Regions from separate parts of the Nitrincola sp. genome, predicted to be linked through region 4. Evidence: predicted binding sites of a transcription regulator. Region 4 holds the regulator's gene; each other region holds the start of a gene.
The links. Region 4 encodes sigma-54, which starts transcription at its own class of promoters, with help from an activator protein. Its sites were predicted from a motif close to TGGCACNNNNNTTGCTNT; they were not measured.
Positions count from the first base shown of each region.

Region 1: urtA (urea ABC transporter substrate-binding protein) is a predicted target of sigma-54. The motif match lies at 4,988-5,005, and genes of this name have one in related genera.
Region 2: ACN0R1_RS12930 (ammonium transporter) is a predicted target of sigma-54. The motif match lies at 4,041-4,058, and genes of this name have one in related genera.
Region 3: glnK (P-II family nitrogen regulator) is a predicted target of sigma-54. The motif match lies at 3,087-3,104, and genes of this name have one in related genera.

Region 1 covers NZ_JBLXDN010000017.1:29,765-37,371, reverse strand. Annotated here, with positions in the region: gene urtE (urea ABC transporter ATP-binding subunit UrtE) at 1-29, opposite strand, end outside; gene urtD (urea ABC transporter ATP-binding protein UrtD) at 32-871, opposite strand; gene urtC (urea ABC transporter permease subunit UrtC) at 868-1,950, opposite strand; gene urtB (urea ABC transporter permease subunit UrtB) at 1,954-3,579, opposite strand; gene urtA (urea ABC transporter substrate-binding protein) at 3,657-4,949, opposite strand; gene ACN0R1_RS13210 (DUF192 domain-containing protein) at 5,153-5,587, opposite strand; gene ACN0R1_RS13205 (rhodanese-related sulfurtransferase) at 5,590-6,570, opposite strand; gene ACN0R1_RS13200 (phosphotransferase) at 6,631-7,395, opposite strand; TPP riboswitch at 7,407-7,496, shown strand; gene thiB (thiamine ABC transporter substrate binding subunit) at 7,542-7,607, shown strand, end outside.
Region 2 covers NZ_JBLXDN010000016.1:49,173-56,779, forward strand. Annotated here, with positions in the region: gene leuS (leucine--tRNA ligase) at 1-1,946, shown strand, start outside; gene lptE (LPS assembly lipoprotein LptE) at 1,956-2,492, shown strand; gene holA (DNA polymerase III subunit delta) at 2,495-3,529, shown strand; gene ACN0R1_RS12925 (c-type cytochrome) at 3,526-3,879, shown strand; gene ACN0R1_RS12930 (ammonium transporter) at 4,168-5,544, shown strand; gene ACN0R1_RS12935 (hypothetical protein) at 5,593-5,769, shown strand; gene glnG (nitrogen regulation protein NR(I)) at 5,848-7,275, opposite strand; gene glnL (nitrogen regulation protein NR(II)) at 7,259-7,607, opposite strand, start outside.
Region 3 covers NZ_JBLXDN010000006.1:47,003-54,609, reverse strand. Annotated here, with positions in the region: gene ACN0R1_RS06375 (putative bifunctional diguanylate cyclase/phosphodiesterase) at 1-1,022, shown strand, start outside; gene ACN0R1_RS06370 (YifB family Mg chelatase-like AAA ATPase) at 952-2,505, opposite strand; gene ACN0R1_RS06365 (accessory factor UbiK family protein) at 2,589-2,855, opposite strand; gene glnK (P-II family nitrogen regulator) at 3,187-3,525, shown strand; gene ACN0R1_RS06355 (ammonium transporter) at 3,565-4,839, shown strand; gene glnK (P-II family nitrogen regulator) at 5,031-5,369, shown strand; gene ACN0R1_RS06345 (ATP-binding protein) at 5,397-6,689, opposite strand; gene ACN0R1_RS06340 (response regulator) at 6,686-7,387, opposite strand; gene ACN0R1_RS06335 (Spy/CpxP family protein refolding chaperone) at 7,535-7,607, shown strand, end outside.
Region 4 covers NZ_JBLXDN010000001.1:331,228-338,834, reverse strand. Annotated here, with positions in the region: gene ACN0R1_RS01575 (YhdP family protein) at 1-206, shown strand, start outside; gene yjgA (ribosome biogenesis factor YjgA) at 216-749, opposite strand; gene ACN0R1_RS01565 (HPr family phosphocarrier protein) at 759-1,028, opposite strand; gene rapZ (RNase adapter RapZ) at 1,040-1,897, opposite strand; gene ACN0R1_RS01555 (PTS sugar transporter subunit IIA) at 1,901-2,365, opposite strand; gene hpf (ribosome hibernation promoting factor) at 2,387-2,677, opposite strand; gene ACN0R1_RS01545 (RNA polymerase factor sigma-54) at 2,726-4,231, opposite strand; gene lptB (LPS export ABC transporter ATP-binding protein) at 4,271-4,999, opposite strand; gene lptA (lipopolysaccharide transport periplasmic protein LptA) at 5,002-5,514, opposite strand; gene lptC (LPS export ABC transporter periplasmic protein LptC) at 5,501-6,067, opposite strand; gene ACN0R1_RS01525 (KdsC family phosphatase) at 6,067-6,591, opposite strand; gene ACN0R1_RS01520 (KpsF/GutQ family sugar-phosphate isomerase) at 6,606-7,577, opposite strand.

The DNA of each region.
Region 1 (7,607 bases), on a different contig from region 4:
AACTGATTGAGTCCCTGTATACTGATCATGCTTATTCTCCCAGATAGACTTCAATCACTTTGCGGTTATTCTGCACCTGATCCATGCTGCCTTCAGCCAGTACACTGCCCTGATGCAGCACGGTGACGGTTCTGTCCTTGCCAGCCAGTTGGCGGACAAAGTCCATATCATGCTCAACCACCACCACAGAGTGACTCCCCGACAGAGAAATCAGCAGTTCGGCGGTGCGATCCATTTCCTGGTGGGTCATGCCTGCGACTGGCTCATCGACCAGCAGTAATCGCGGTTTCTGCATCAGCAGCATACCGATCTCCAGCCACTGTTTCTGACCATGTGACAGACTGCCTGCGCGAATCAGTGCCTGTTCTTTTAGCCCGACCTGAATCAGTACCTCCTCAATACGATCACGCTGCTCACCGTTGAGTTTGGCCAGTAACAGGCTGATCACGCTGCGCTCATCCGGCATGGCCAGAATCAGGTTTTCCTCCACGCTGAGAAACTCAAATACTGTCGGCTTCTGGAACTTGCGCCCGATGCCTGCCTGAGCGATGGCAGGTTCATCCAGCTCCAGCAGGTTAATGGTCTGGCCGAACCAGGCGGAACCGCTGTCAGGTTGGGTTTTACCAGTGATGATGTCCATCATGGTGGTCTTGCCTGCGCCATTGGGACCGATAATGCAGCGCAGTTCGCCGTCACGGATATACAGGTTCAGGTCATTGATGGCTTTAAAGCCATCAAAACTGACCGATAGCCCTTCCAGATAGAGCAGAATCTGCTTGTCCACATTCAGTGCAGGTGAGGCTTGAGATTGCATAAAAGAAAACACATGGTTTTTATCTTTTATTTCGGCCAGTAAAGATGCCTGACTCATGCGTTACCCTCCCGACGACGCAGCAGACCTGCCAATCCTTTGGGCAGGAACACCGTAACCAGAATAAAGATCGCCCCCAGTGCAAATAGCCAGACATCCGGCAGCTCAGTGGTAAACCAGGTTTTGGCATAGTTGATAAATATGGCGCCAGCCACAGCACCATAAAGCGTAGCGCGTCCGCCTACGGCAACCCAGACTACGATCTCGATGGAGTTGAGTGGTGAGAATTCATTGGGGTTGATGATGCCCACCTGAGGTACATAGAGAGCACCGGCAACACCGGCGATCATGGCCGACAGGGTAAACACCCAGAGCTTAACGTTTTCCACCCGATAGCCGAGAAAACGGGAGCGAGACTCGGCATCACGAACGGCGACACAGACCTTGCCCAGCCGACTTTGAGTGATATAACGACACAGTAGATAACCCAGTGCCAAGGCGACTGCCGAGGCAATGAACAGCCCGACACGCGTCTGCCGTGATTGCAGGTTAAAGCCGAGGATGTCCTTGAAATCGGTTAAACCATTGTTGCCACCAAATCCCATCTCATTGCGGAAGAATGCCAGCATCAGTGCAAAGGTCAGTGCCTGGGTAATAATGGATAGATAGACACCGGACACCCGCGAACGAAACGCCAGGGCGCCAAAGATATACGCCAGTAAGCCAGGTACCAGCAGAATCAGGATGGCGGCAAACCAGAACTGATCCAGTCCGCTCCAATACCAGGGCAGGCTGTCCCAATTAAGAAATACCATAAAGTCAGGCAGTTCAGGATGACCATACACACCGCGATCACCGATCTGGCGCATCAGGTACATGCCCATGACATAGCCACCCAGGGCAAAGAAGGCACCGTGCCCGAGGGTTAAAATACCCAGATACCCCCACACCAGATCGACCGACAATGCCAGCAGGGCCAGAGTCAGGTATTTACCCATGACCGCCACCATATAGGTGGGCAGGTGCAGCGGGTGGTCCGTGGGCAGGCCGTTGAGAAGGGGTACCAGAATGATTGCCAGAACCAGCAGTGCCAGCAGCACTTGTCCGCCACGGTCTTGTTTAATCAGATTCCATAACATGGCTTAATCCTCAGCGGCACGGCCACGCTGTGGGAAGAGTCCACGGGGCCTTTTCTGAATAAAGAGAATGATGAACACCAGTACCAGAATTTTTGCCAGTACGGCACCTGTCATGGGCTCAACCAGTTTGGTTGCCACACCGAGTGTCATGCCTGCTACCAGGGTACCCCAGATATTCCCGACACCGCCAAATACCACCACCATGAACGAATCGATGATGTAGGCTTGACCCAGGTTAGGCCCTACATTGGTGATCTGCGACAGTGCAACACCGGCTATGCCCGCGACACCTGAGCCGAGGCCAAAGGTCATCATGTCCACCCGTTCAGAGCGCACCCCCATGGCTCTGGCCATGGCGCGGTTCTGGGAAACGGCGCGCACCTGCAAACCCAGCGCTGTGCGCTTGAGGATCAGCAGTAACGCAAAGAATACGATGAAGCAGAATAAGATGATGTAGAGTCGATTCAGGGTGATGGCAAACACCGGGTTAAACTCCAGCATGCCGCTCATCCAGGAGGGGGTTTCAACACTGCGGTTCAGTGGCGAGAAAATCGAGCGTACTGCTTGCTGCAGCACCAGGCTGATACCGAAAGTAGCCAGTAGTGTCTCTAACGGACGACCATACAGGAAGCGGATTACCCCGCGTTCAATTGCAATACCGACCAGACCTGATACCACAAAGGCAGCTGGAATGGCCACCAGAATCGACAGGCCGATATGCTCAGGCATGAGTTGTTGTATGACAAAGGTGGTGTAGGCGCCGATCATGATCAGCTCACCGTGGGCCATATTAATCACGCCCATCACACCAAAAGTGATGGCCAGGCCTATAGCTGCCAGTACCAGCACCGACCCCAGGCTGAGTCCAAAATAGAGCGTCTCCAGTCCCTTATAGAATTTTATCTTCTGATCAATCTTGACCAGTGCGGTATCGGCCTGAGCTTTCAGATTGTCATCATCAGTTGCATCACTGAACTGCATCAGCGCATTACGGGCGCGCGGTTCCAGTGAACCACTGAGGGTATCAATCGCATCACTCAGCGCGGTAACATCGTTACGGGACAGAGTGTCGATTGCCAGTGCCACGGCCATTAATTCGCGGACTTTCGGGTGTGTCTCTTCAGGGTAGGCATTGCGAATCAGGGTTAAGGTATCTTCATCAAAATCCCGCATCAGCTGTTTGACAGCGCCTAGACGTTTTGCAGATAGCTCAGACGATAAGCCGGTCAGCGCCATCACTTGGCGGATTTGTGAGCGCTGAGCGTTGTTAACTGTGACTCGGCGAAAGTCTCTGCGGCTCTCGATGATTCGGGTTTCATCACCTAACAGGCGCTCGGCCGGTTGACCTTCTTCGTGCTGCTTAAGCTGATAGAGTCGGTCATCACTGCGGTTTCGATAGAGGTTGCCGTCAAGCAACAGTGCCAGCAATGTAAGTTGTTCTGGGTGCTCCGAACCTGCGAGCAGCTCAATGGCTCTGGCGGTATCGTTTCTGTCTGAAGAAACCAGCAGGGCTTCAAATTCGAGTAATAACGGCTCTTCATCGAAAGCCGCTGCTGTTTGCACAGCACTTAAGAGTAACAGGGTTATCAGCCCCATGATGCGTAACTTACGCACTATCCGGCTTGTCATGTTGGAGTTCCTGACGCTTGGCTGGGAGGGGCCGGTCCGGATACTAAGTCCAGACCGGCATTTGCAGCGGAAAGCTGTTACTCGAAGTTTTGACCTGAACAGGTCTTGGTGACTACGTTGTAGTTACCGCACTCCAGCGGCTTGCGCCAATCTGAGATGATATCTTTGGAGCCTTCCAGAAAGTCTGACCAGGCATCACCGGCCACCGTACTTGGAGTCTGCCAAACTACGTCAAACTGGCCATCGTCCTGGATTTCACCGATCAATACCGGTTTAGTAATGTGATGGTTAGGCATCATCGCCGCATAGCCACCTGTCAGGTTAGGTACAGTAACACCGATAATGGCTTCCTGAACGGCTGAGGGATCAGTTGTCCCGGCTTTGTTAACAGCCTCAACCCACATGTTAAAGCCGATGTAATGGGCTTCCATCGGGTCGTTGGTTACGCGATCGGTATCACCGATAAAATCATGCCATTTTTCGATAAAGTCATCGTTAACTTCGCTATCAACGCTCATGAAGTAGTTCCAGGCAGCCAGATGGCCGACCAATGGCGTGGTATCAATGCCGGATAGCTCCTCTTCACCTACCGAAAAGGCTATGACTGGAATATCTTCAGCTGAAATGCCTTGTGAGCCCAGTTCGCTATAGAAAGGTACGTTGGCATCGCCATTGATGGTGGAGACAACCGCGGTTTTCTTGCCGGCTGAGCCGAAGGTGCGGATATCAGATACGATGGTCTGCCAGTCAGAGTGACCGAAAGGCGTGTAGTTGATCATGATATCGGCTTCAGCGACGCCTTTTTGTTTCAGGTAGGCTTCCAGAATGCGATTGGTGGTACGTGGGTAGACATAGTCTGTGCCTGCCAGCACCCAGCGTTCAATGCCCAGTTCATTCATCAGGTAATCCACCGCGGGGATGGCCTGCTGGTTAGGTGCGGCACCGGTATAGAAGACGTTTTTGGATGATTCTTCACCTTCGTACTGAACCGGATAGAACATCAGGCCATTGAGTTCTTCAACTACCGGCAAAACAGATTTACGTGAAACAGAGGTCCAGGCACCAAAAATAGCGGCCACCTGATCCCGCTCCAGCAATTCGCGTGCACGCTCTGCAAATAGTGGCCAGTCAGATGCCGGGTCAACTACAACCGCTTCCAACTGTTTGCCCAACAGGCCGCCTTTGGCGTTCTGCTCTTCGATCAACATCAGCATGGTGTCTTTCAGTGTGGTCTCACTGATGGCCATGGTACCGGACAGTGAATGCAACACACCCACTTTAATGGTTTCTGATGCCTGAGCGGTAATGGCGGCTATAGACAGAGCCAGGGCACAGGATGCGGTAGCGAGCTTTGTTTTAATCTGTTTCATCGGTCTGATCCTATTTGGTTTATACGTCGAACCAGTCAGGAGCAGAATTTATGCCAACTTATAAAAACAGCTGTTTTATCATAGAGTAATTCATGTCGCCCAGACTTTCGCAGGGGTCGTTTTTAGCCGTTATGTGTTGTGTGTGCGTGATATGAGTGCGTAGAAAAATAGTTGAGACTGTCTGAGTGCACTCTATTGGTGCTTTAGGGGAGGCGCGGTTGTAGTTGCTGCCCAATCTCGATCTCATGTTGCTCAAACCAGCCTTGATTGACTTCCAATGCAAAGCTGGAGGCTTGGTCAGCACAGTGGAGTTCTTCTGATAGGGGCTGCATATCACTCAACTGTAGCAGGGTGAAATTTTCATCCAGAAAGGCCAGTGTCAGCGGAATATAGGTATTACGCATCCAGAAGCATTGGCGTGGCTGGGGGTCGAGAATAAACAGCATGCCCGCATCGGCTGACAGCTCCTGACGGTGCATCAACCCCCGAGAGCGCTGTTCTGGACTGAGCGCGACTTCAACTACAAGTTGCTGTTCCTGAATATCAAACAGCAGATATTCAACGCCTGTATCAGCCAGAAGCTGGATGGGAAGGCAGAGCAGGCAGGTCATTATCCAATGCTGAAACAGGGTGCGCATGGTTAATTTTTCCGTTTTTCAGCCACTTTGCGTGCGTGTTTTTCGGCTCGGTGCTGTTCAGCCGCTTTGACGGCATCTGTGCCCAGGTGTGCTTCGCCACGCTCACGTGCCAGTTTGATCTGCTGCTGTCTGGCCGCATAGCGCTGACGCTGCTCTGGTGTTTGAGTGTCGTAACAATGATGGCAGCTAACCCCTTCTTCATACTGAGGGTGCTGCTTGTCAGCGTCAGACAAGGGCATACGACACCCGGCGCAGAGTGAATAATGGCCTGGCTGCAGGTCATGGTCAACGGTGACGCGATTGTCGAATACAAAGCACTCTCCTTGCCAGAGTGACTCGGTTTCAGGCACTTCTTCAAGGTATTTAAGAATACCGCCATGCAGGTGGTAGACGTCTTCAAAACCTTGCTCTTTCAAATAGGCGGTGCTCTTTTCACAACGTATGCCGCCGGTACAAAACATGGCGACTTTCTTGTGCTTCTGGCTGTCCAGTTGGCTTTTGACGTAAGCTGGAAATTCGCGAAAGCTGTCGGTTTTCGGGTTGATAGCACCTTTAAAGGTGCCTAGACCGATTTCATAATCATTGCGGGTATCCACCAGCAGCACATCCGGGTCACTGATCAGGGCATTCCAGTCAGCTGGCTCAATATAGGTTCCGACAACCTGTTTCGGATCTATGCCTTCAACGCCCAGCGTAACGATCTCTTTTTTCAGTTTCACCTTGGTCCGGTAGAAGGGCTGCTCGTCAGCCAGCGATTCCTTGTAATCTATGCCCTGAAAGCGCGTATCGGCGGCAAACCAGTCTTTTAGCGTGTCTATCGCCTGACGGCTGCCGGCCAGGGTACCGTTAACGCCTTCTTGTGCCAGTAGCAGGGTGCCCCGAATCTGTGCATTTTCCAGCAGCGCCTGCAACTCTGGTCGCAGCTGCTTATAGTCGTTCAGGGTTACAAACTTATACAGGGCACAAACAACAATCGTGGACATGGAGCTACCGCCGGGTTAACGACCTGGAAGGTCAAAATAGTTGATTAAATTGATCTGGAATTATACCACGCTTTGCGCTTTTTGCGCGGCTTGCCAAAGGCTGTCCAGCTGCGTCAGCCAGTGGCCCATGACCTGCCAGGGATCATTGCATCCCAGGTCGGGTAGCCGGGTTTCTAATAGCTGGCGTTCAGCTGGACTCAATCCCAGCATACGCTGCAGTGCCACAGCATCGATCCAGGGATTACCGCGTACAGCGTATTCCCAGTCGATCAATTGAATGCCTTGATCTGTGATTAACAGGTTGCCGGGGTGCAGGTCCTGATGAATCAGACAAAAATCCTTAGTATTCCAGTGGCAACAAATAGCCAGCAGCTGCTCGGCCAAAGCGTCGTAGGACGGTCCCGCCAGCACTGCATAGTCGTGAATCAACTGCACATAGTCATTTGGTGCCACATCAAAGGGGTGCTGCCAAAGCGTTACAACGGCGTGTAACAGTTGCTGCCGCTGATGCGGGTTTAGCGTGTCCTGCATAGGTTCGGCATTGGCGTCTGCCACAAACAACACGCCTTCTGGCAGGCAAAGCTCCAGTCGGGGTACCCAGGGTTTGGGTTGCAGAGTTTCTAGTACCTTCAATTCCAGTTGTCGGTTTGCTCCCGGTGGTGTCACACCAAACTCACGCCATATATACACCTGCTCCGCAGTATGCAGCCGCCAGTGCCGGTTACGGCTGCCCTGACCCAAAAATTGCATCGATTGAATAGGGGGAAGGTGGTCCCGCACTGCCTGGGGCAGTATGGCTGAAAGGTGGTGCCTTAAGTCGGTCATGATATACTCAGTTTATCTCATCGGGGTGCCAATAGGCTGAGAGTTTACCCGCTGAACCTGATCCAGTTAATACTGGCGTAGGAATTGAGATATCAGCCTGTTGCTGATTCCTTTCTGAGCCGGTATCGAATCTCCGGAGTCCAGCTGTGAAAATCCGTACCAATACCTGCAAACTGATGGCCGTCGCGTTGCTGTTGCTGATAACGGTGAAC
Region 2 (7,607 bases), on a different contig from region 4:
AGACCATGCAGCGTAACTGGATAGGCCGTTCAAAAGGGGCTGAAATCAGCTTCCATGTACCCGATTATGGTGATCTGGAAGTCTTTACCACTCGCCCAGATACCCTGCTGGGCGTCACCTATATGGCTGTAGCGCCACAGCACCCATTGGCACTCAAAGCGGCTGAAAGCAATTCAGACATCGCCGAATTCATTGCCGACTGCCGCAATATGAAAGTGGCCGAAGCTGACATGGCCGTGATGGAAAAGAAGGGAATTGCGCTGGGTATTGAAGCCGTGCACCCCCTGACAGGAGAGTTAGTCCCTGTCTGGACTGCCAACTTCGTACTGATGGATTACGGCTCGGGGGCCGTCATGTCAGTACCCGCCCATGATCAGCGGGACTGGGAGTTCGCCCAGAAGTATGGCCTGCCACTCAAGCAGGTCATCACCAGCCAGAACGACCAGGTTGAAATTAACCTGGAGAAAGAAGCCTTTACCGAAAAAGGTCCGTTAATCAATTCCGGTGACTATGATGACCTGGAATTCGATATGGCATTCAAGGCCATTACCAAGGAATTATCGCGCCGCAAACGCGGCAAAGTGACCATTCATTACCGCCTGCGTGACTGGGGCGTTTCCCGTCAGCGTTACTGGGGTGCACCTATTCCAGTGATTAACTGTCCGGACTGTGGACCGGTCGCTGTGCCGGAAGACCAACTGCCAGTGGTGCTTCCAGAAGACGTCGAATTTGACGGTGTCGGCTCACCACTTAAAAAAATGGCCAGCTTCATCCAGACCACTTGCCCTGAATGTGGTGGTCCGGCTGAACGCGAAACCGACACCTTCGATACCTTTATGGAATCCAGTTGGTATGCGGCCCGTTTTGCCAGCCGCTCTTCAGCCAACGCCATGCTCGATCCGGCTCAGTCCAGTTACTGGCTGCCCGTAGATCAGTATATTGGCGGCATAGAACATGCCATTTTGCATCTGCTTTACTCTCGCTTTTATCACAAGTTGCTGCGTGATGAAGGCCTGGTCGACTCAGACGAGCCGTTTACACGTTTGCTCTGCCAGGGGATGGTGCTGGCCGAAACCTATTACCGCGAAGATGAGCGTGGTGCTCAGACCTGGATAGCCCCGACCGATGTCGTTACTGAAACCGATGACAAAGGCCGCATTATCAGTGCTCGCCACAAGCTAGATGGCGAACCGGTGATCGTGTCCGGCATGGCGAAGATGTCTAAATCTAAAAACAATGGTATCGACCCACAGGTGATGATTGATCGCTACGGTGCCGATACTGTGCGTCTGTTCATGATGTTTGCAGCACCACCTGAGCAATCTCTGGAATGGTCTGATTCGGCCGTTGAAGGAGCGCATCGCTTCCTTCGCCGTCTGTGGAAACAGGTTCATGATCATCTTCAGCACAGCCTGCCAGTCAGTTCACTGACAGCCTCAGACCTGAGTGATGAACAAACTGAGTTGCGCCGCAAGGTACATGAAACAATTCAAAAAGTAACCGATGACACTGAACGGCGCCAGACTTTCAATACAGCTATTGCCGCTATCATGGAACTGTCCAATGCGATTGGCCGCTTTCATGATGTTAGCCCACAGGGTCGTGCTGTTATGCACGAAGCGCTGGAAACAGCCGTGCTGCTGCTGTCACCCATCGTCCCGCATATCTGCCACCAACTCTGGCAGCATCTCGGCCACAAGCAGGCAGTGATCTCGGCTGCCTGGCCACAGGTGGATGAAGCCGCGTTGACACGGGCAACTGTAGAAATTGTGGTACAGGTGAATGGCAAGGTACGTGCTCGTATTGAAGTCGCGGCTGATGCTGATGAAGATACCTTGTTGCATTTAGCACTGGCTGAAGAAAATGTGCAGAAACACATGCAGGGTAAAACCCTGCGCAAGAAAATTGCCGTTCCCAATAAGCTGCTTAACATCGTGGTAGGCTAGGAGATCCCTATGATCCATCTAACTGGCTCTCAAACCCCGTTTCAGCGGTGGCAGGTTCAAGTACTGCTGTTAGCACTACTCCTGCTGTTGCTAAGCGGCTGTGGCTTCAAACTGCGGGGGCTCTATGATATTCCTGAATCTCTGAAGCAGGTGACACTGCTGAGCGACTCGAATGACTCTCGACTGGAGAACATTCTAAAACAGGCGCTGGAAGCCAATGGCGTGGAAATTACCGGTCAGGCACCTTATCGTATCGAACTGATGGAGCAGCGATTTGACCGCCGCACCCTGTCATTGGATAGCAGTGCAAGAGCATCGGAATACGAGCTGCGTGGTGAAGTCACCTTCAGAGTGACTAACCAGGACGGAGAGGAATTACTACCCGCACGCTCCTTGATATCTGAGCGCTCCTACAACGTAGATAGCAGCAACATTACCGCCAGTGACTCACAGGAACCGGTATTACGCCAGCAGATGCATCAGGATCTGGCACAGCAGATCATGCGCCAGTATATTCGCTTGCGCCCACCGGCCTCTGCTAACTGATAATGAAACTCCGAACCGAACAATTGCCCGGGGCCTTGCAGCGATTTTCTGCCAGCCCCGTTTTTATGGTAATCGGTGACGAACCCTTGCAATCTCAAGAAGCTGCCGATCAGATTCGTGCTTACCTGAGACAGCAGGGGTTTAGTGAACGTGATGTGCATCAATCAGATAGCCATTTCAGCTGGGAAACCACCTTATTGGGCACAAATGAACTGTCCCTGTTTGCTGATCGCAAGATTGTCGAGATCCGCTTGGGTAGTCATAAGATCAATAAAGGCGATGGTCAGTTACTGCTCACCTGGCTCAAGGATCCTCCACCTGATACCGCATTACTGCTGATTATGGAAAAAGCCGATGCCGCCAGCCGTAAAGCGGCCTGGTTCAAACATCTGGAAGCAGAAGGCTTACTTGTCGAGGTACACGCCCCTGACGCGGCACAACTGCCACAATGGTTGTCGCAGCGTGCAATTTCACAGGGCATGCAACTCAACGATGAGGCCCTGCAGGTATTGGCAGAGCGTATTGAAGGCAATCTTTTGGCGGCACACCAGGAACTGGCTAAACTACAACTACTCTTTCCAGGTACCCAAATCAGTGCAGAGCAGGTTATAGCATCGGTATCAGACAGCTCACGTTATGATGTATTTGCATTAACAGAAGCCGCCCTGAGCCGACAGCCCGAGCGCTGTGAAAAAATTCTAACGGCATTGATTCAGGAAGGACTTGAAGCACCCGTAGTGCTTTGGGCTCTGACCCGGGAAATCCGTACGCTGTATAATGTTCAGTTGGCTCTGCAGCAGGGTCAACAATACGATAACCTGTGCCAAAAAGAACGCATCTGGGGTAAACGTAAAGCATTGGTCCGTAAAGCCAGCCAGAACCTGGCTTCGACAACACTGGAATCTCTACTGAAATCCGCGGCTCTGGCTGACCATGCCATCAAGGGAATGACTGACCAAAGCCCTTGGCTGATCATCCGTCAAATCGCTCTCAAGCTTGCGGGAGTGTCTCTATTACCGACTCCGGAGGTTCTATGAAGTCAGCCCTAGCCTTACTGCTCGGCATGCTGTTCTTGACTGCCTGTGACGCTGAGGTGCCGCCAGCAAAAATGACCAGCGGGGATCAGCTTTATGCCTACTACTGTAAGGAATGCCACACTTATCAGGGCCTTGGAGCCGAGCTGCAGAACCTGCCAGCCGGTGTCAGCCAACTGCAGGTGCATGACGTTGTCCTGATCATTAAACATGGCTATCAATTTGGCCATCCGATGGGGCACTTTCCAGACCTAAGCAACGAACAAGCCAATACTGTTGCCCGTTATGCCGTTGATCTGCGCCGGCGTCAACGCGAACAACGCCTGCAACAAGATACACAGTCTGTAGACTGAACTCCCAGTCGTACTCTGCCCCATATCTAAGCAGCCGGTATAGAATTGGACGATTATGACGCATTTTTATACTGATCATTAACCTTCAAAAACACCCTGACCGATACTACACTACCCGGATACCCTGACCTCCAGTCTAATTCTTCAGCTTTAGCACAAGCTGGCACGGACTCTGCTTACATTCCCTTCCAGAACATTATATAACCAGAAATAAATAACTGACTAACCTTTGGGTATGTCTATGACTGTGTTTTAAGCCGCCCCAACAACCTTTCTGAGGATTGACCTATGGATGAGCTGCAAACCCCTTCCCTTGCAGAGCTACATGCTCTGATCGAAATGACAAACACCCTGAACATGGAGATTTTTTATTGGTGGTGTACCGCCCTGATGATACTGATACATGCTGGATTTCTATCCTATGAAATTGGCGCATCTCGACTAAAAAATGCTCTGGCTGCTGGGGTGAAAAACATTCTCGCCTTCGCACTGATCATACCGGTTGTTTACCTGGTCGGCTGGGCAATTTACAACGCTTTTCCGGATGGGCTAGTGCCCAGAATGGATGCTCTTATAGCATCCATGCCCTGGAGCGAATCGATGGGACCAAACATCCAGGATAATGCCACCGGCATTTTCTGGGGTGCTTTCGCCCTTTTTGCAGCCACGACCGGCTCTATTTTCTCAGGTGCTATTATCGAACGCGCGCGTGTCAGTGCTTTTCTGGTTCTGACTCTATTACTCGGAGGCGTCCTTTGGCTGCTGGCGGCGGCCTGGGGCTGGCATCCAGAAGGTTGGCTGACGGTAAAATGGGGTTACCACGATGTAGGTGCTGCAGGTGTAGTGCATATGGTTGCTGGCTTTTTTGCCCTGGCCGTGGTGATTAACCTGGGACCGCGTATCGGCCGTTTTAACCCTGACGGCTCGGTCAACCCAATAGCCGGTCATAGCATGCCCATGAGTGTCGTCGGGCTAATGTTGATCATTGTCGGCTTTTTTGGCTTTCTCGGTGGCTGCATCATCTATAACGGAGGTGCACAATGGATCAACATTTACGGTCAACCGACCACCCTCTCAGCTTTTTCTTTTAACACATTAATGGGCTTTGCCGGTGGTGTTGTCGGTGCCTACCTGGTCAGCCGCGAACCTTTCTGGATGATGTCTGGCGGATTGGTCGGTATTATTTCAGTTGCTCCAGGGCTGGACCTTTACCACCCAGGACTGGCTTACTTGATCGCCCTCGGCGTCGGCTGTTTAGCGCCCATGGTAAATCAGTTATTGCTGCGCCTTCGCATTGATGATGCCGTAGGTGCTTTTGCTGTACATGGTTTCGCTGGATTTGCCGGACTACTGATCAGCGGCATTTTTCTCAGCGGTTACCCCAACATGGAAGGTATGGCCGATATCAGCTTTACCGGTCAACTGGTGGGCGCAATTGTGATGGCTTCACTCGGATTCATTCCAGGCTACCTGCTCTCTTACTTGCTAAAGCAGGTTGGTATGTTGCGCGTTCCCGCACAGGCCGAAGAGCGCGGACTTGATCTGACCGAAGTACCTGCACAAGCCTATCCCGAATGGGCAGCGATGCATGGGCAAGCCCCCGTTAGCCGTTTCGAGAACAGCCACTCAACCGCGTCTATAGCGATGGAAAACAAACTTGCTTAAACCAAATCAGACAGCATTAACCTATAACATCTATTTAGGAAATCAATCATGAGTTTAACTACATTTGAAGGCGCCAGCGCCGTATTTACCTTCTTTGACAAACCCGTGATACTGGGCCTGATAACACTTGGCGTTGCCGCAGCGGTGACACTCGTGGTGGTCGCTAGTGCAATACACGAGAAACACAGTTTCAGCAGCCCGATGGATCCTTTGAAAAATCGCTGATAGTCGATTCACTGGCAGCTCCGTTAATAGAGCTGCCAGTGCCTAGGATGAAATCGTTATGACAGCTCATATCAGCGGTCAACTTTCGTCATCATCCTCATCGGCTTCCATACCTAGTTCTTTGATCTTACGGGTAAGGGTATTACGCCCCCAGCCTAACAACTCCGCCGCATCCCGCTTACGCCCTGCGGTATGCTTCAGCGCGATCTCTATCATTGCCTGCTCGAACATTGGCAAGGCTTCATTGAGAATGGATTTGCGACCACGACTCAACTGTTGATCAGCCCAGCTACGTAACAACTGATCCCAACTGCCGCCAACAGGTTGACTGATTTCTGGTCGATCAAGTAGCTCTGGGGGTAAATCGGAGATCAACACCTCCCGACCTGAAGCCATTACTGTCAACCAGCGGCAGGTATTCTCCAATTGCCTGACATTGCCCGGCCAGGGTAGATCGCAAATAAACTCTTCTGTATCCAACTTGAGGGTTTTCGGCTCCACACTCAGCTCTTCAGCAGAACGCGCCAGAAAATAACGGGCCAATCTGGGAATATCTTCACGCCGCTGTGACAATCTGGGAATATGAATACGGATGACATTCAGACGGTGGAATAAATCTTCGCGAAAGCGTCCCTCCTGCACCAGGGTTTCCAAGTTCTGATGGGTCGCCGCAATAATGCGCACATCCACCTTCACCGGGGTGTGACCACCTACACGATAAAACTCACCATCGGCCAACACGCGCAGCAACCGCGTTTGTGTATCAGCCGGCATGTCGCCGATTTCATCCAGAAACAAGGTACCGCCATCCGCCTGCTCAAAGCGCCCCCGACGAGCGGCAGCAGCACCTGTAAAAGCGCCTTTTTCATGGCCAAACAACTCAGACTCAATCAAATCCTTGGGAATGGCCGCCATATTGAGAGGAATAAACGGATGCGCCACCCGTGGACTGTGCCGATGCAGTGCATGTGCCACCAATTCTTTGCCCGTGCCTGAGTCGCCATTGATCAACACGGTTATATTGGATTGCGACAGGCGACCGATGGCACGAAACACTTCCTGCATAGCCGGCGCTTCACCAATGATCTCGGCAGTATCGGCTTCGATGAGATCAGGTGATTTTTCACGCCGTTCATGCGCGTGCTCTACAGCTCTCGCAACCAGCGCAACGGCATCATCCACATCGAAGGGTTTAGGCAGGTATTCAAATGCGCCGCCACGGTATGACGCTACGGCACTATCCAGATCGGAATGCGCGGTCATGATAATAATGGGCAGATCCGGATAGTCAACATGGATACGCTCCAGCATTTCCAATCCATCCATTCCCGGCATACGGATATCACTGATAATGGCATCCGGCTGTTCCAGCGAAAGCTTTTTCAGCAACTGATCTGCACTTTCAAAAATAGCGGTCTTCAGACCCGCGGAACTTAAGGCCTTATCCAGCACCCAGCGTATCGAACGGTCATCATCAACCACCCAGACATTACCGCTTGTATTCATGATTCTGCTCCAGTGGTATTAGTAAGTGAAATCGTGTCTGACCCGGCTCGGTGGTGCACTCTATCAATCCACGGTGTCGATTGATGATAGCTTGAGCAATGGACAAGCCCAGGCCGGAACCTTCCGCACGCCCAGTAACCATCGGGTAAAAGATCGTCGAAGCCAGCTCTTCAGGAATGCCCGGACCGTTATCAATTATTTCAATCGAACACACCAGTCGGTGTCTTTCAGTACCCAGCGTCATCTGACGCAACGCCCGAGTTTTAATGGTAATGGATGGATTTTCAGTAGCCGATTCATGCAGCGCTTGCATGGCGTTACGGACAATATTC
Region 3 (7,607 bases), on a different contig from region 4:
TACGCAGCGCTACACGCCAGGCCATCGAGCACATTGTTGAATTACTTTTGCCGGCTTATCAGATTGATGAACACGACGTGCACCTACACTGCAGTATCGGTATTGCCGTCGCCCCAGAACAAGGCATGGAATTTGAAACTCTGATCCACTGCGCCAATACGGCGCGCTTGCGGGCAAAACAACTCAGGGGACACAGTTACGCTTTCTATGATCCTCTTCGTGATCTGGATGATAACAACAGAGGCATCCGCCTGGAGCCCGAACTCTGGTATGCACTGCAACGCCAGCAGTTTCGTCTTTTCTATCAACCTCGTATCTGTTTAAACACCCGCCGTATTATCGGTGCAGAAGCACTGATCCGCTGGGAACATCCAGTGCGAGGCATGATTTCCCCGGATGAGTTTATTCCGATCAGTGAAAAGTCTGGCCTGATAGTGCCCATAGGTTACTGGGTAATTGAACAGGTTGGTCAGGACATGAAAGTGCTGAAGCAAGCGGGCTTGCGTGAACATATCGGTGTTAATTTATCTTTCCGGCAGTTTCAGGATGGCTATCTTGCCAGCACGATCGAACGCCTGATCCAGCAACACCAGATAGATACAAGTATGCTGGAATTTGAGCTGACAGAAACGGCTCTATTTCGGGATGAATCCCATGTTGTCAGCTGTATGCGCTCACTAGGCAAGCTGGGGGTGGAATTTTCGCTGGACGATTTTGGCACGGGTTACTCCTCTTTTTCCATGCTGCAAAAATTACCTATTTCCACACTGAAAATTGACAAGAGCTTTGTTAAAGGCATAGGTAAAAGTACCAGTGATGAAGAGATTGTTCGCACTATCATCAGCCTGGCACGTAACCTGAACAAAAAAATTATTGCTGAAGGCGTCGAAACCCTGGAGCAACTTAATTTTCTCAGAGCCCACCACTGTCAGATGGCACAGGGTTACTATTTCAGCCGTCCGGTACCTCTGGTGCAGTTTCTGCAACTGCTTGATAGCCCGTCTGCGTTTGCATCCCTCTGAAGGCAAGCGCTTCAAGCAGATGCGTTTGCCCTATGGTTGGACTGGCTTCCAGATCAGCCAGCGTTCTGGCTATACGTAAAATTCGATGGCATCCGCGTGCCGACAAATGCAGTCGCCGCATCGCCAGTGTCAGCAGTTGAGTAGTCTCGGTATCCAGCGCACAATATTGATCCAATGCACGTCCGCTCAGATAACGATTACTGCACCCCTGACGCTGCTGCTGGCGCTCACGCGCTTGCTCTACACGCTCTCTGACAATAGCGCTGGATTCAGCCACGAATGATGCTTGTAACAAGGCATCCGCCGGTAATGCCGACACCCAAAGCTGCAAATCGATTCGATCCATAAAAGGTCCGGAAATACGCCCCTGATAGCGACGTATCTGATCCGGGCTACAGATACAGCGATCGGTGCCGTCCTGATAGTAGCCACAGGGGCAGGGGTTCATTGCTCCCACCAGTTGAAACGCGGCCGGATATTCAATTTTACTTAGGGCACGAGAAATCAGTATTCGTCCGGTTTCTAGCGGCTCCCGCAACAAATCCAGCACCCGCCGGGGGAACTCGGGCATCTCATCGAGGAACAGTACCCCATGTGTGGCCAGTGATATTTCACCAGGTTTGGGATGATTTGATCCCCCTCCCACTAAGGCCACCGGTGACGCATTGTGGTGAACGGCACGAAAAGGCCGCACACCTTCACTGCAAGGTTGAACCGGCAAACCGACCAGTGAATGAATGGCCGCCACATCCAGTCGTTCTGACAAGGATAATTCAGGCAAAATACCTGGCAGACAAGCGGCCAGCAGGCTTTTACCGCTACCGGGTGGACCGGCAAATAACAGATTAAGCTGCCCTGCAGCCGCCACCTCGAGCGCCCGCCTGGCCTGCAGCTGGCCCTTAATATCCGCCAGGTCCGGGCCCTGCTGTGCCGCTAACACAACAGGCTGTGGCTGATGATACGTGCGCTGCTCCTGCCCTCTTAAATAGGCACACACCTCCAGCAGATGATCCACGGCAATCACAGGAGTGTCTCCCAACAGAGTAGCTTCATCGGCATTGCTACGCGGCAAAATCAATATGCGCCCAGCCTGCCCACAGGCTATGGCAACGGGCAAAGCGCCTCGAATGGAGCGAATACTGCCTGATAAGGCCAACTCGGCAACCACTTCATGTTGATCCAGTGTTTTGCTTTTTAACTGACCAGATGCTTGCAAGATACCCAATGCGATAGCCAGATCATAACGCCCTCCTTCTTTGGGTAGATCAGCTGGCGCCAGGTTGACGGTGATGCGGCGTTGCGGAAAATCAAAGCCTGCATTAATCAGGGCACTGCGTACCCGCTCCTTACTCTCTTTGACCGCCGTTTCTGGCAGACCAACAATCGCAAGGCCGGGCAAACCGCCGGACAAATGCACTTCAACGGTAACGGAGGGTGACTGAATGCCAAGCTGAGCTCGGCTGTGTATAACGGCTAATGACATAGAACCTTCCCTGGCTATATGAAGTTAAGCGGATCCAATACGCCTTGATGGTATCAAAGCCTATCCGGTTCAGGTGTACTCACTTAGGTATTACTTGTCTGCTCTAGTGCAGCCGCTTCCATTGCGGCAACTTGTTTTTCCAGCGCTTCGAGTTTTTCGCGCGTTCTCAGCAGTACAGCTTGCTGTGCATCAAACTCTTCCCGAGTTACCAGATCCAGCCGGCTCAAGGTCTGCTGCAGCATGGATTGTAGCTGCTGCTGAACGGCCTGCTGGCCCGGCAACTCACGGGTAGCATTAATGAAATGGGTAAACTGTTCTGAAAGCCCTTCAGCTATTTTTTGATGAATCATAACCTTGCCGCCTCTGACAATTTTTGGATGCATTTTAAAACTACGACAAGCTTAACGGATCTGGTTTTTTTTAGCATCTTCGAAGCACCAACCATTGGCGCACCAATAAAGTGCATGCCCTATTTTGGCGCACCATAATGGATTACTTGCTCATTGGTGCGACGCAAAAATCAACTCATTATGCGTGTAAAAACCAGTTAATTAGTTGTTTGTTATATAAATTTTATTTTATGGCACGCCTTTCGCAAAGAACCGGTCAAGGCGAGCAGTTGAAACAGCTTTCCGCCGACTCAATTGTTCGATGATTTTGTATCCATGGGGAGACAGACCAATGAAACTGGTTTCAGCAATCATAAAACCGTTCAAGCTGGACGATGTACGCGAATCCTTGTCCGAAATCGGCATTCAGGGCATTACCGTCACTGAAGTTAAAGGTTTCGGTCGCCAGAAAGGCCATACCGAACTCTATCGCGGTGCTGAATATGTGGTGGATTTTCTGCCTAAAGTCAGAATCGACGCCGCCGTATCCGACGATGTGGTTGACCAGGTAGTGGAAGCCATCAGTAAAGCCGCTCAAACCGGCAAGATTGGTGACGGTAAGATTTTTGTGGTGCCACTTGAGCAGGTTATTCGCATCCGTACCGGTGAATCCGGCCACGACGCGCTCTAATCCGAACTCTTGATTACACGCCTGATGGAGGGCTGAACAATGGAAGAACTTCTTCTTACAACGGCAAGTGAGGTCAAGCACCTTGCCTATGCTATCGATACCTTTTACTTTCTGATCTGTGGTGCACTGGTCATGTGGATGGCCGCTGGTTTTGCCATGCTTGAGGCCGGTCTGGTTCGTGCCAAGAACACCACGGAAATACTAACCAAGAACGTCGCACTCTACGCCATCGCCTGTACCATGTACTTGCTGTGTGGTTACTACATCATGTACAGCTCAGATGGCGGTGCTATCTTCCCCAACTTTGGTGGTTTGATTGGTACTGAAAACAGTGTTGCTGAAGTGCTCTCTGGTGATGAAGACGCACCTTACTACTCTATGCGTTCCGATTTCTTCTTCCAGGTCGTGTTCGTTGCAACCTGTATGTCAATTGTGTCCGGTGCCGTTGCTGAGCGTATGAAGCTTTGGGCATTCCTGGCCTTTGCTGTTGTCATGACAGGCTTTATCTACCCAGTCAGCGGTTTCTGGACTTGGGGTGGCGGTTTCCTCAGCGAAGCAGGCTTCTCTGACTATGCAGGTTCCGGCATCGTTCACATGGCGGGCGCTGCTGCAGCCTTGGCAGGTGTTATTGTACTGGGTGCTCGTAAGGGTAAGTATGGTAAAGACGGTCAGATCAACGCCATTCCTGGTGCCAACATGCCGCTGGCAACACTAGGTACCCTTATCCTGTGGCTGGGCTGGTTCGGCTTTAACGGTGGTTCAGAGCTGAAAATGTCTAACATAGACTCTGCCAACAACGTAGCACAGGTGTTCGTGAACACCAATGCGGCAGCGGCGGCTGGTGTCATTGCGGCACTGATCTTTGCACGCCTGTGGTTCAAAAAAGCCGATCTGACCATGGCACTTAACGGCGCACTGGCAGGTCTGGTGGCAATCACAGCCGGACCTCTGACACCTTCTGCTCCTGCGGCTGCGTTTATCGGTGCTATCGGTGGTTTGATCGTTGTTGTCTCAATCATCATGCTCGACAAAATCAAAATTGATGATCCAGTAGGTGCTATCTCTGTTCACGGTGTTGTCGGTATCTGGGGACTGCTGGCAGTTCCTCTGACTAACGGTGATGCAAACTTCGGCTCTCAGATTCTGGGTATCGTCGTTATCTTCGCCTGGGTATTCATTGCCAGTCTGATTGTCTGGGTTATTCTGAAAGCCATCATGGGTATCCGTGTGACTGAAGAAGAAGAATATGCAGGTGTCGATCTGGCTGAATGTGGTATGGAAGCTTATCCTGAGTTTGCTACCTCGAAAAAATAAACCTTGATCCAATCAGAGAAGGGGCCTTTATTGGCCCCTTTCTTTTTTACCGCATAAGCTGTTTTGAAGAACTGAGCCAGTATAGACACGTCAGATATGCTTAGGCTGAAGAATGCAGGTATACTTCGCCTTAACAATTATCACAGGAAAACCACGTCTGCTGTTGCAGCAGATCTTTGAGGAGTGTAACCATGAAGCTGATTACTGCGGTCATCAAGCCGTTTAAACTCGATGATGTACGTGAAGCACTGTCTGAAATAGGCATTCAAGGCGTCACTGTCACTGAGGTTAAAGGCTTTGGACGTCAGAAAGGCCATACCGAACTCTACCGCGGCGCTGAATATGTAGTCGATTTCCTGCCAAAAGTAAAAATTGAAGTGGCTGTAGATGATGACATGACAGACCAGGTCATCGAAGCCATTAGCAAAACGGCCAATACTGGCAAAATAGGTGATGGCAAAATTTTCGTCACACCACTGGAACAGGTTATCCGTATTCGTACCGGTGAAACCGGGCCTGACGCGCTGTAATGTTCAATGAGCCTGTCTGACGCTATTTCAGGCAGGCTCAGCTGGCAAACAAACCGTCAATCTGAAACCGCCTTCACTTAAATTCTCGGCACGTACTTCACCACCCAGACGTCTGACAGCACCGCGTAGAATACTCAAGCCCAGTCCGTAACCCTGTTGGGTTGACCCACCGCGGACAAAAGGTTCAAAAATATCCTTCAACAGACTGGCATCTACACCCGGACCATCATCACTGATAGCCAAACACAGTTGCCTGCCCTGACGATAAGCGGTTAATAATACCTGCCCACCTGCTGGTGTGTACTTCAGTGCATTTTGCAGTGCATTACCCAGTATGCGGTTCAGCAAGACACTGCTCTGTGAAAAAGTCAGTGAGTCAGGTTCTATCCGCAGGCTGATTTGATGATCTGGGTAGAGCAGTGAATAATCCTGACGTATTTGCTCCAGCAGGGGTTTCAGTGGCGCCGGCGACTGCAGCTCCAGGGTCATATCATCCAACCGGGATAGCGACATCAATTCATCAATCAGATGCGCCAACTGGTCGCACTCTCGACTGATCTGACCATGCAGCGCATTAATCTGCTCACCGGATTGCTGTTCCAGAATGCCGGCAGCGACCTGCAACCTTGCCAGGGGAGCCCGTAATTCATGCGACACATCCCTAAGCAGATTTTGACGCGCATTCAATGTTTTTTCCACATAGCCCGCCATGGAATCAAATTCCCTGGCCAACTCACCGATTTCATCGGTTCTGCGACTGAGATATCCCTCAGTACGGCTACTCAGATTTTGCTCATCATAGAGCGAACGGGCAAAATCTCGCAGTCGGTTGACCGGTCGAACCACCAGATAACTGACCAGCAACGCCACCAATGCCGACATAACCAGAATCAACACCATCTGTACCGACAGCAAGAAGCGCAGCATCCGCTCAAGATGTACCGGCTGTTCAGGCAAGGGCATATCTACCCGATAGCGTTTGCCGGTATCCGATTCAATCACAAGGCTTGCTGTTTCAGTAGCTGGAATGGGGTAGCGGAAATCGGAAATGACTTCACCATCCGCCAAGTTTGTAACGCGTAGTGGTATACGACCACGCCCGCCTCTATCTCCACCCCCACGAGATGACTCATGTATACCGATTTCATGGCGTTCGACAATCAGTTGCGCATGCCCTGCGGCTTTCGCTTCAAGCAAATCCTGCCAGTGACGGGTTTCACTCACCCGCAACAAGCCATACACCAACCCACCCATTAGCACGGCACTAATCAGCCAGGTGGCCAGAAATATTTTCCAGTAAAGGTGCTGATGCCATCTCATGCGCTGGTCCTGATAAACTGATAACCCTGTCCACGCACGGTTTTGATCAACTCAGCAGCCGAATCTGATACCTCCGCCAGCTTCTGGCGAACCCGACTGACATGAACATCCAGCGCACGATCATAAAGAGTGAGTTTTCGATGCAACACCTTTTCAGTCAACGATTCTTTACTCACCACTTCACCGGCATGGCTCATCAGGGTGTGCAACACATTAAATTCGGTACTGGTCAGTTCTAGAGGCTGATCCAGCAGGCTCACCTGGCGTGTGGCCGGGTCCAGATAAATGCCAGATAATTCCAAAGCTCGGGAAGCAACAATCGGCGCCTGGCTGCGCCGCAACACCGCACGGATTCTGGCCAGTAGCTCACGCGGATTACAGGGTTTCGGCAGATAATCATCGGCCCCCATCTCCAGGCCCAGAATACGGTCTATATCATCACCACGCCCAGTGAGCATGACCACCGGCACCTGGATGGCTGGACGCAGAGTCTGCAATAGTTCCAAGCCACTTTTTCCCGGCATCATAATATCCAGAATCATCAAATCAGGCGCTTGATTGGCCGATAGCCACTGCTGCGCCGCTTCAGCCGAATGTGCCAGACTGACCTGAAATCCCTCGTGGCTCAAGTAGTTACTCAGTAACTCACAAAGGGACACATCATCATCAACGATCAACAAATGTACGGCTTTATTCATAAGGCACTCCTTTAGGCCTCTATCATAAGACGATTTGATACCAGTGCACGTGCCTTTACGCAACTTTACCTTTACGCAACCCTGCTTTGCACTTACCTGGCGCATACTTAATCCATCGAAAAACGATTAAACCAAGAGGATTTCAACATGAAAACTACCAAACTGGCTCAACTGGGTATTTTAACGCTGGGTCTTGCCATCGGCACTATGGCTCTGGCTC
Region 4 (7,607 bases):
ATAAGACCATTAAGGTGAGTGTGCCGCTGAGCAGCAATCTCACCCTCGGAGCGGTGCTGCTTGGAGCACCGCAGGTCGCTGGTGCGATATTCATTTTTGATAAAATTATGGGTGACCGAATCGAAAAAATGACCCGTATTGCCTATACATTAACGGGTCACTGGGATGATCCTCAGCTGAACCTGCTGAATGCCAACGAGGGCTGATGTCCTGGCTCAGTCTGACTCGGTGGTATCGCGCAGGAGTCGGAACAGCTTGCGGTATTGCACTGGTGGTTGCTGCTTTTCAATTTCCCGCCGGGTATTGCGGATCAACTGACGCAATAGCTGAATATCAGTCTGTGGATAGTCATTGATAAAAGCTTCCAGTGCTTCATTTCCGGCAGTACCTTCCAGTAGTAAGCGTTCACGCCATTGTTCAAGGCCATGAAATTTCTGGTTATGCGCCTGACTTGCGGTATCAAATTCATCCAGTGCCAGGCGGATGGCCTCCACGTCAGCATGTCGCATCAGTTTGCCAATAAACTGCATGTGGCGTTTCAATGCCCCGTTGGAGGTGATGCGTCGCGTTTCAGCTACAGCGGCACGGAGGACACTATCCATAGGAATTTTTTCCTGCTGGTCAGGGCGCAATTCGGTGATGCGCTTGCCCAGTTGCTTCAGGGCATCCATCTGTCGTTTCAGCTCGGAGCGGCTGACAATGGTATCCTCGTCATCGGCCTGAAAATTGTGTTGATCTGGTGGGTTCATAAGGGGGCTCTATTCCGGCTCATCAAAGCGGTTGTTAATCAGTGTGGTTATGGCTTCAAAAGCCTGTTGTTCATCCGTGCCTTCAATGCGAAGAATCAGCTCAGTGCCTTTGCTGGCGGCCAGCATCATTACCGCCATAATGCTTTTGCAGTCGACGCAACGGCCGCTTTTTTCAACTTGAATCTGGCTGGAAAAACCACTGGCCAGGGTGCTGAGTTTAGCCGCCGCTCGCGCATGTAAACCAAGTTTATTAATGATAGTGATGGGGGATTCAATCATGCTTTTCTCAATCAGGTCAGTTCGCGGTGACGGACATGGACACTGTCCATCGACAGGCTGAAATGGTTAGCAAGGTATTCTGCCAGATAGACCGAGCGATGTTGGCCACCGGTACAGCCGATACAGATTGTCAGGTAACTACGGTTATCCTGGCGAATACGTGGTAACCAGCGTTCCAGAAAGTGAGAGATATCCGCTATCATCTCATCCACATCGGTAGATTGCTGCAGAAACTCACGTACCTCTTTGTCCAGTCCGGTCAGTGGGCGCAATTCTGGTACCCAGTGAGGATTGGGTAGTGTGCGCACATCAAAGGTAAAGTCAGCGTCCAGTGGTACACCGTGTTTAAAGCCAAAAGACTCAAACAGCAGCGATAGCGATTGTTCTCGCCTGTTGGTAATTCGCAGTTTAATACGATCACGTAACTCATACAGCGTCAGCCGTGTAGTATCAATCCGCATGTCTGCCAGGGTGGCGATGGGTTCGAGTAAAACCCGTTCGTATTCGATCGCTTCATGTAATCCAGAATGCGTATCCGTGAGCGGATGCTTGCGTCGGGTTGCACTGAAACGTTTCAGCAGCGTCGATTCCGATGCGTCCAGGTAGATTACTTCACAACTCAGGTCATTGAACTGTTTGAGCTGTTCAAGTAACGCTGGAAAACGTTCCAGGTTGCTGGTCAGGTTTCGGGCGTCAATGCTGACAGCTATCCTGGAAGGATTTCCTGTGGCCTCGGTCATTTGCTTGATCAGCTCAGGTAATAGCATGGCTGGAAGATTGTCAATGCAATAAAAACCAGCATCTTCAAGTGCTTGCAGCGCCGTAGTTTTACCTGAACCGGATCGACCACTCAAAATGACCAGCTTCACAGCTTAGCTTCCTTGCCCGGCAGCGTTCATAAAACGACTGAACAGCGTGACGGCATCAGTAGCACCTCGCAGTGCTTCACGTATCTCTGACTGACTGAAGAGCTCGGCTAGACCAGCGAGTGTTTGTAAATGCTCTGTAGCCGCATCTTCAGGGACCAATAGGCAGCAGAGAAGGTCGACAGGACGGTTGTCTATCGCATCAAAATCAATAGGTTCTTTCAAGGTGATTAAAAGTGCGAGAGCTCTATTACAGCCAGCCAGACGACAGTGTGGGATCGCCACACCGTCGCCGATGCCTGTACTGCCGAGGCGTTCACGATTGAGCAGGGCGCTGAAGACATCTTCAGCTTCCAGTTCATCTATTTCGGCAGCCAGTGTTTCACTGGCAATTTCTAAAACACGTTTTTTACTGACGGCATCGATATGACAGAGTGTCAGGGATTCAGTCAGTAGTTCGGATATAGGCATGTGATAGTCAATAGTTAGTGGTTATTTATGAGATTTCATTTTTTCCTTGTGCTTAATGACCTGACGATCCAATTTGTCGATCATGGCATCTATTGCAGCATACATGTCATCCTGTTCGGCTTGTGCAAATATTTCACCTCCAGCTACATGTAAGTCAGCTTCAGCTTTCTGGCGCTGCTTCTCAACACTCAGGGTCACCTGTACGTTGGTAATATTGTCGAAATGACGCTCAAGACGCACGAATTTACTGCGAACGTACTCATTTAATGCATCTGTCAGTTCTACGTGATGACCGGTTATATTGATCTGCATGGTATCTCTCCTTAGTGCCGGTACGATGAGGTCGTACTCTATAGTTAATTAAAGCAGACGCTTGCGCTCATTAGAAGGCGGAATGCTTAACGCCTCACGATATTTTGCGACGGTACGTCTTGCTACGTTGATTCCCTGCTCTTTCAGCAGTTGTGCGATCTTGTTATCGCTGAGGGGTTTGGCTGTATTTTCAGCAGAAATCAACTTTTTGATCAGCGCTCGAATCGCTGTGGATGAAGCACCTTCTCCATCGGCCGTATTAACCTGACTGGAAAAGAAATATTTAAGCTCAAAAATACCTCTGGGGGTATGAATGAATTTTTGTGTGGTAACACGGGAAATGGTGGATTCATGCATGGATACCGCTTCAGCGATATCATGCAACACCATGGGTTTCATGGCTTCATCACCTGTGTCGAGAAAGTCGCGCTGTCGCTCGACAATCTCGGTTGCCACCTTTAGTAGCGTGTCATTGCGGCTCAGCAAACTTTTCAAAAACCAGCGCGCTTCCTGCAGGTGATTTTTCAAGTAGGTATTGTCGGCACTGCTGTCAGCACGTCGGATCAAATCCGCATACTGTGAATTGATCCGCAGTTTAGGAGCGATATCTGGATTAAGGGATACGATCCACTCATCCTGGATTTTACGCACCATGACATCGGGTATGACATATTCAGATTGAGTGGAGCTGATCAATGCGCCGGGTTTGGGGTTTAACGAGCGGATCAGGTTGATGACATTATCCAGTTCAACGTCATTCAGACGCATTTTGCGCATCAGTGTTTTGTAATCATGGCTGCCTAGCAGGGGTAAAAATTCCCGGCAAAGGCGAATTGCTTGCTCACGCCATTCGATCGTTTCTGGCAGTTGCCTGATCTGTATACACAGGCATTCACTCAGATCTCGGGCGGCTACCCCCGGTGGATCAAATTGCTGAACCCGGTGGAGTACCGCCAGAATTTCATCTTCATCGGCTTCCATGAACAGTTCCGGCTGTTGTGCCTGGAACTGTTCCAGTAGCTCGGCAAGGTCGCTACGCAGGTAGCCATCCGCATCCGTGGCGTCGATAATGGCCTCTGCCACCATATAGTCCTGTTCACTCATGGGGGTCAGGTTCAACTGCCAGATCAGATGATCCTGGAGGGTGTCTTCTCGGGTATCATTGTCTTGATTAGGCCAGTCGCCTTCGGCAGCAGAGCCTGAGCCTGGGCCTTGGCTTTGGAAGGTGTCTTCCCAGTTGCTGTCAGTGGGCAAGTCATCGGGAATGGATTCATTCCAGTCAGTATCTGCCCCAGTGTCTTCGTTTGAATTGTCTGACGTTTCGCTATTGCTGTTTAGTGCAGCGGTTTCTTTATCTTCATAGGTTTGATCCACGAGCGCTTCGGTCGTGTCAGATTCATCATCACTGACTTCCAGCAACGGGTTGCTGTCCAGCGCCTGCTGGATCTCCTGTTGTAGATCCAGTGTTGACAGCTGCAGCAGGCGGATGGCTTGTTGCAGCTGTGGCGTCATCGTGAGATGTTGGCCAATCTTGAGATGTAACGCTTGCTTCATATGCCGTTAAGATCACTTATTCAGAGGCAGGGATGGTGACTAAAGCCGGAACTGGTCGCCGAGATAGGCGCTGCGAACCTGCTTGTTGCCCATTATGTCAGATGGACTGCCATCTGCAAGGATGGCGCCTTCACTGACGATGTAGGCACGTTCACAAATGTCGAGGGTCTCGCGCACATTGTGATCAGTTATCAGTATACCTATATTACGTTCCTGAAGATGCCGTATGGTCTGTTTAATATCATTTACTGATATCGGATCAACACCCGCAAAGGGTTCATCCAGCAGAATGAAGCGTGGTTCCGTGGCCAATGCACGGGCTATCTCCACGCGCCGACGCTCCCCCCCAGACAGTGCCATACCTGGGCTGTTGCGTAGATGGGTAATATGGAATTCCTGTAGCAGCTCTTCCAGTAACTGGGTGCGGTCTGATTTGGATAACTCCTTACGGGTTTCCAGAATGGCCATCAGATTGTCGCTGACACTCAGCTTTCTGAACACCGAAGCTTCCTGTGGCAGATAGCCGATGCCTTTTTTGGCGCGGCTGTGCATAGGCAATTGGGTGATATCCTGCTGTGCAAGACGAATATTGCCCTTGTCGGCATTTACCAGTCCCACGATCATATAGAAGCAGGTCGTTTTACCCGCACCATTTGGACCCAGCAGACCCACAATTTCGCCCTGGCTGATTTTCAGGGAAACGTCGCGAACAACATCACGTCCTTTATAGGACTTGGCCAGATGCAGGGCTTCCAGAGTGGTGGTCATGGCTACTGGTTGCCTTTCGGTTGAATGATCATTTGCACGCGCTGGCCATCCTGAGACTCGCTTCTGAATGCATCCACGACAGATTTATCCATGTCATAGACGATGCGATCTCCGGTGAACTCGTCGGCGTCCTGCATAACGCGAGCGTTTTCAGTAATGGTTACCGTCTGAGTGGGTACCTGGTAATCCATACGTAATCCATAGGCCTTGGTTGTAGGCTGGTTGGCACTGGCTTGCTGATGAAACTCAGCAGGGGAGCCAGTCGATAAAATTCTGGAAATACTACCGGCATTATCACGGTGCATTTCGACACGTGAACCCAGCATCAGCATGGTGCCCTGACGTATTTCAACTGATCCGGTATACACAGCGACGCCAGTGAGTTCGTTCATGCTGGCGTGATCGGCTGAGACATAGATTGGCTGCTCCTGGTCTTCAGGCAGGGCGTAAGCAGTCTGACTCAGTATCAGTAGTGCTGTGATCAGGCACAGCATTAACATTTTAGTATGTCGCATAATATCCTCTTACGTCAGACAGCAGGTCTATACGGTGTTCTTTTAGCCACGCCTGCATGCCGATAGCATCGGTACGGTTGGTTCCCTGTTGAATCTGAACGGGAGCATCGGTTTCGGCATAATCATCCGGTGGCAGTAATGTCATGACTGATGTCGTCAGTACCCAAGGTGTTTCTGCAGCCGAATTATCAATAACCCTGACGTTTCCTGCAAGTTCAATCTTGCTTTCATCGTCTGGCATGCTGCCGAGGTCGGACGAAATCTGTGTATCGCCACGTCCATCGCGAGGCAGTGTAATCAATGGGCTGTTCAGTGTGATCAGCTCCGGTGCCGGGAAATGCTGCAAATGGGGTGACTGGACGATGCGTGAGAGTTGTCCGTTTTCATCGAATACACTGATGTACGCATCGCGGATAAAAAAGTCCACTCGATCTGGATTATCCGGGTCACCTGAAACGGTTTCACCAGGACTGCCAAAAATGCCCCAGTACACCAGCGCGGCCAGTAGTATTGCCAGACCGGTTATCAGTTTCAGGCGGGCGGCACTAAACATCAGCGAAATTCCTCAATCAGACCGGTCAGTTTACCCTGAGCTGATAACAGTACTTCGCAGAATTCCCGTGCCGCTCCATGACCGCCTTGGCGGGAGGTACACCAATCGGCTTCCTGGCAGACTACCGGATGACCATTGGGAACAGAGACACCAAAAGCGACCGTAATGATGGCCGCCAGGTCCGGCAGATCATCGCCAATATAGGCGGTAGTGGTTGCGCTGTCTCCACTTTCTAACCAGATTTCTTCCAGAGCTGTCAGCTTGTCTTCACGCCCCTGTATCAGCCAGTCAACGCCGAGTGCTTTGGCGCGCATGCTCACTTGTGATGAGCTGCGTCCGGTGATAATGGCTGTCTTGATGCCGGCTTTCTGCAGCAGCTTTATCCCCAGGCCGTCCAGCGTATTGAAGGCTTTTACTTCCTGACCATCGGGTAAAAAATACAGCGAACCATCGGTTAATATACCATCCACATCAAACACGGCCAGACGAATGGATTGCAAGCGTTGCTTCAGTACATCGGACAAGGTTTCTGTCATGGTCAGATTACTCCGGCTTTAAGCAGGTCATGCATGTTCAGCGCACCGGCGAGCTGGCCTTGCTCATCAGTAATCAGCAGCGCATTGATTTTACGTTCCTGCATGACTTTTAGTGCTTCTGCTGCCAAGGATCCTGTTTTCAGTGTAGTGCCGCCGCGGGTCATGACCTCTTCAATCGAGGTATTTTTAAGATCGATTTCCTGATCCAGGGTGCGGCGCAAGTCGCCATCGGTAAAAATACCCAGCAGCTCGCCGGTGGCGTTGGTTACCGCTGTCATACCCAGGCGTTTCTGAGTTACTTCCAGCAGTGCTTCTCGGATCGAGGTGTTGACCGTGACCTGAGGAATGTTCTCACCCGCATGCATAATATCATCTACACGCAATAGCAGTTGTCGACCCAGGCTGCCACCGGGATGGGAAAAGGCGAAGTCTTCGGGGCTAAAGCCGCGTGCTTCCAAGAGTGCGATTGCCAGGGCATCGCCCATCACCAGTTGTGCGGTGGTGCTTGAGGTTGGTGCAAGGTTATGCGGACAGGCTTCACGCTCTACCGGCAGGTGCAAATTGACGTCAGCAAAGCGTGAGAGCGTAGAATCAGGGTTTGAGGTCATGCTGATCAGTGGGGCACCCATGCGCTTAATTAGCGGCAATATGGTCACGACTTCAGTAGTCTCACCGGAGTTGGAAAGTGCCAGAACAACATCCTTGCCGGTGAACATGCCTAAATCGCCATGACTGGCTTCTCCCGGGTGAACAAAAAAAGCCGGGGTGCCGGTACTGGCCAGAGTGGCTGCAATTTTATTGCCGATATGCCCGGACTTACCCATACCGGTGACAATGACACGTCCTTCACAGCTGAGTAACAGCTCACAGGCTTTGCTAAAATTGTCATTCAGCTGGGCCAGCAAAGCGCTGATGGTGGCGTGTTCTATTTCAATGGTTCTTGTACCGGCGGCGATAAAGTTAAATGTGCTCATTCGGATCGGGATCAGCCATCTGTTGAAAAG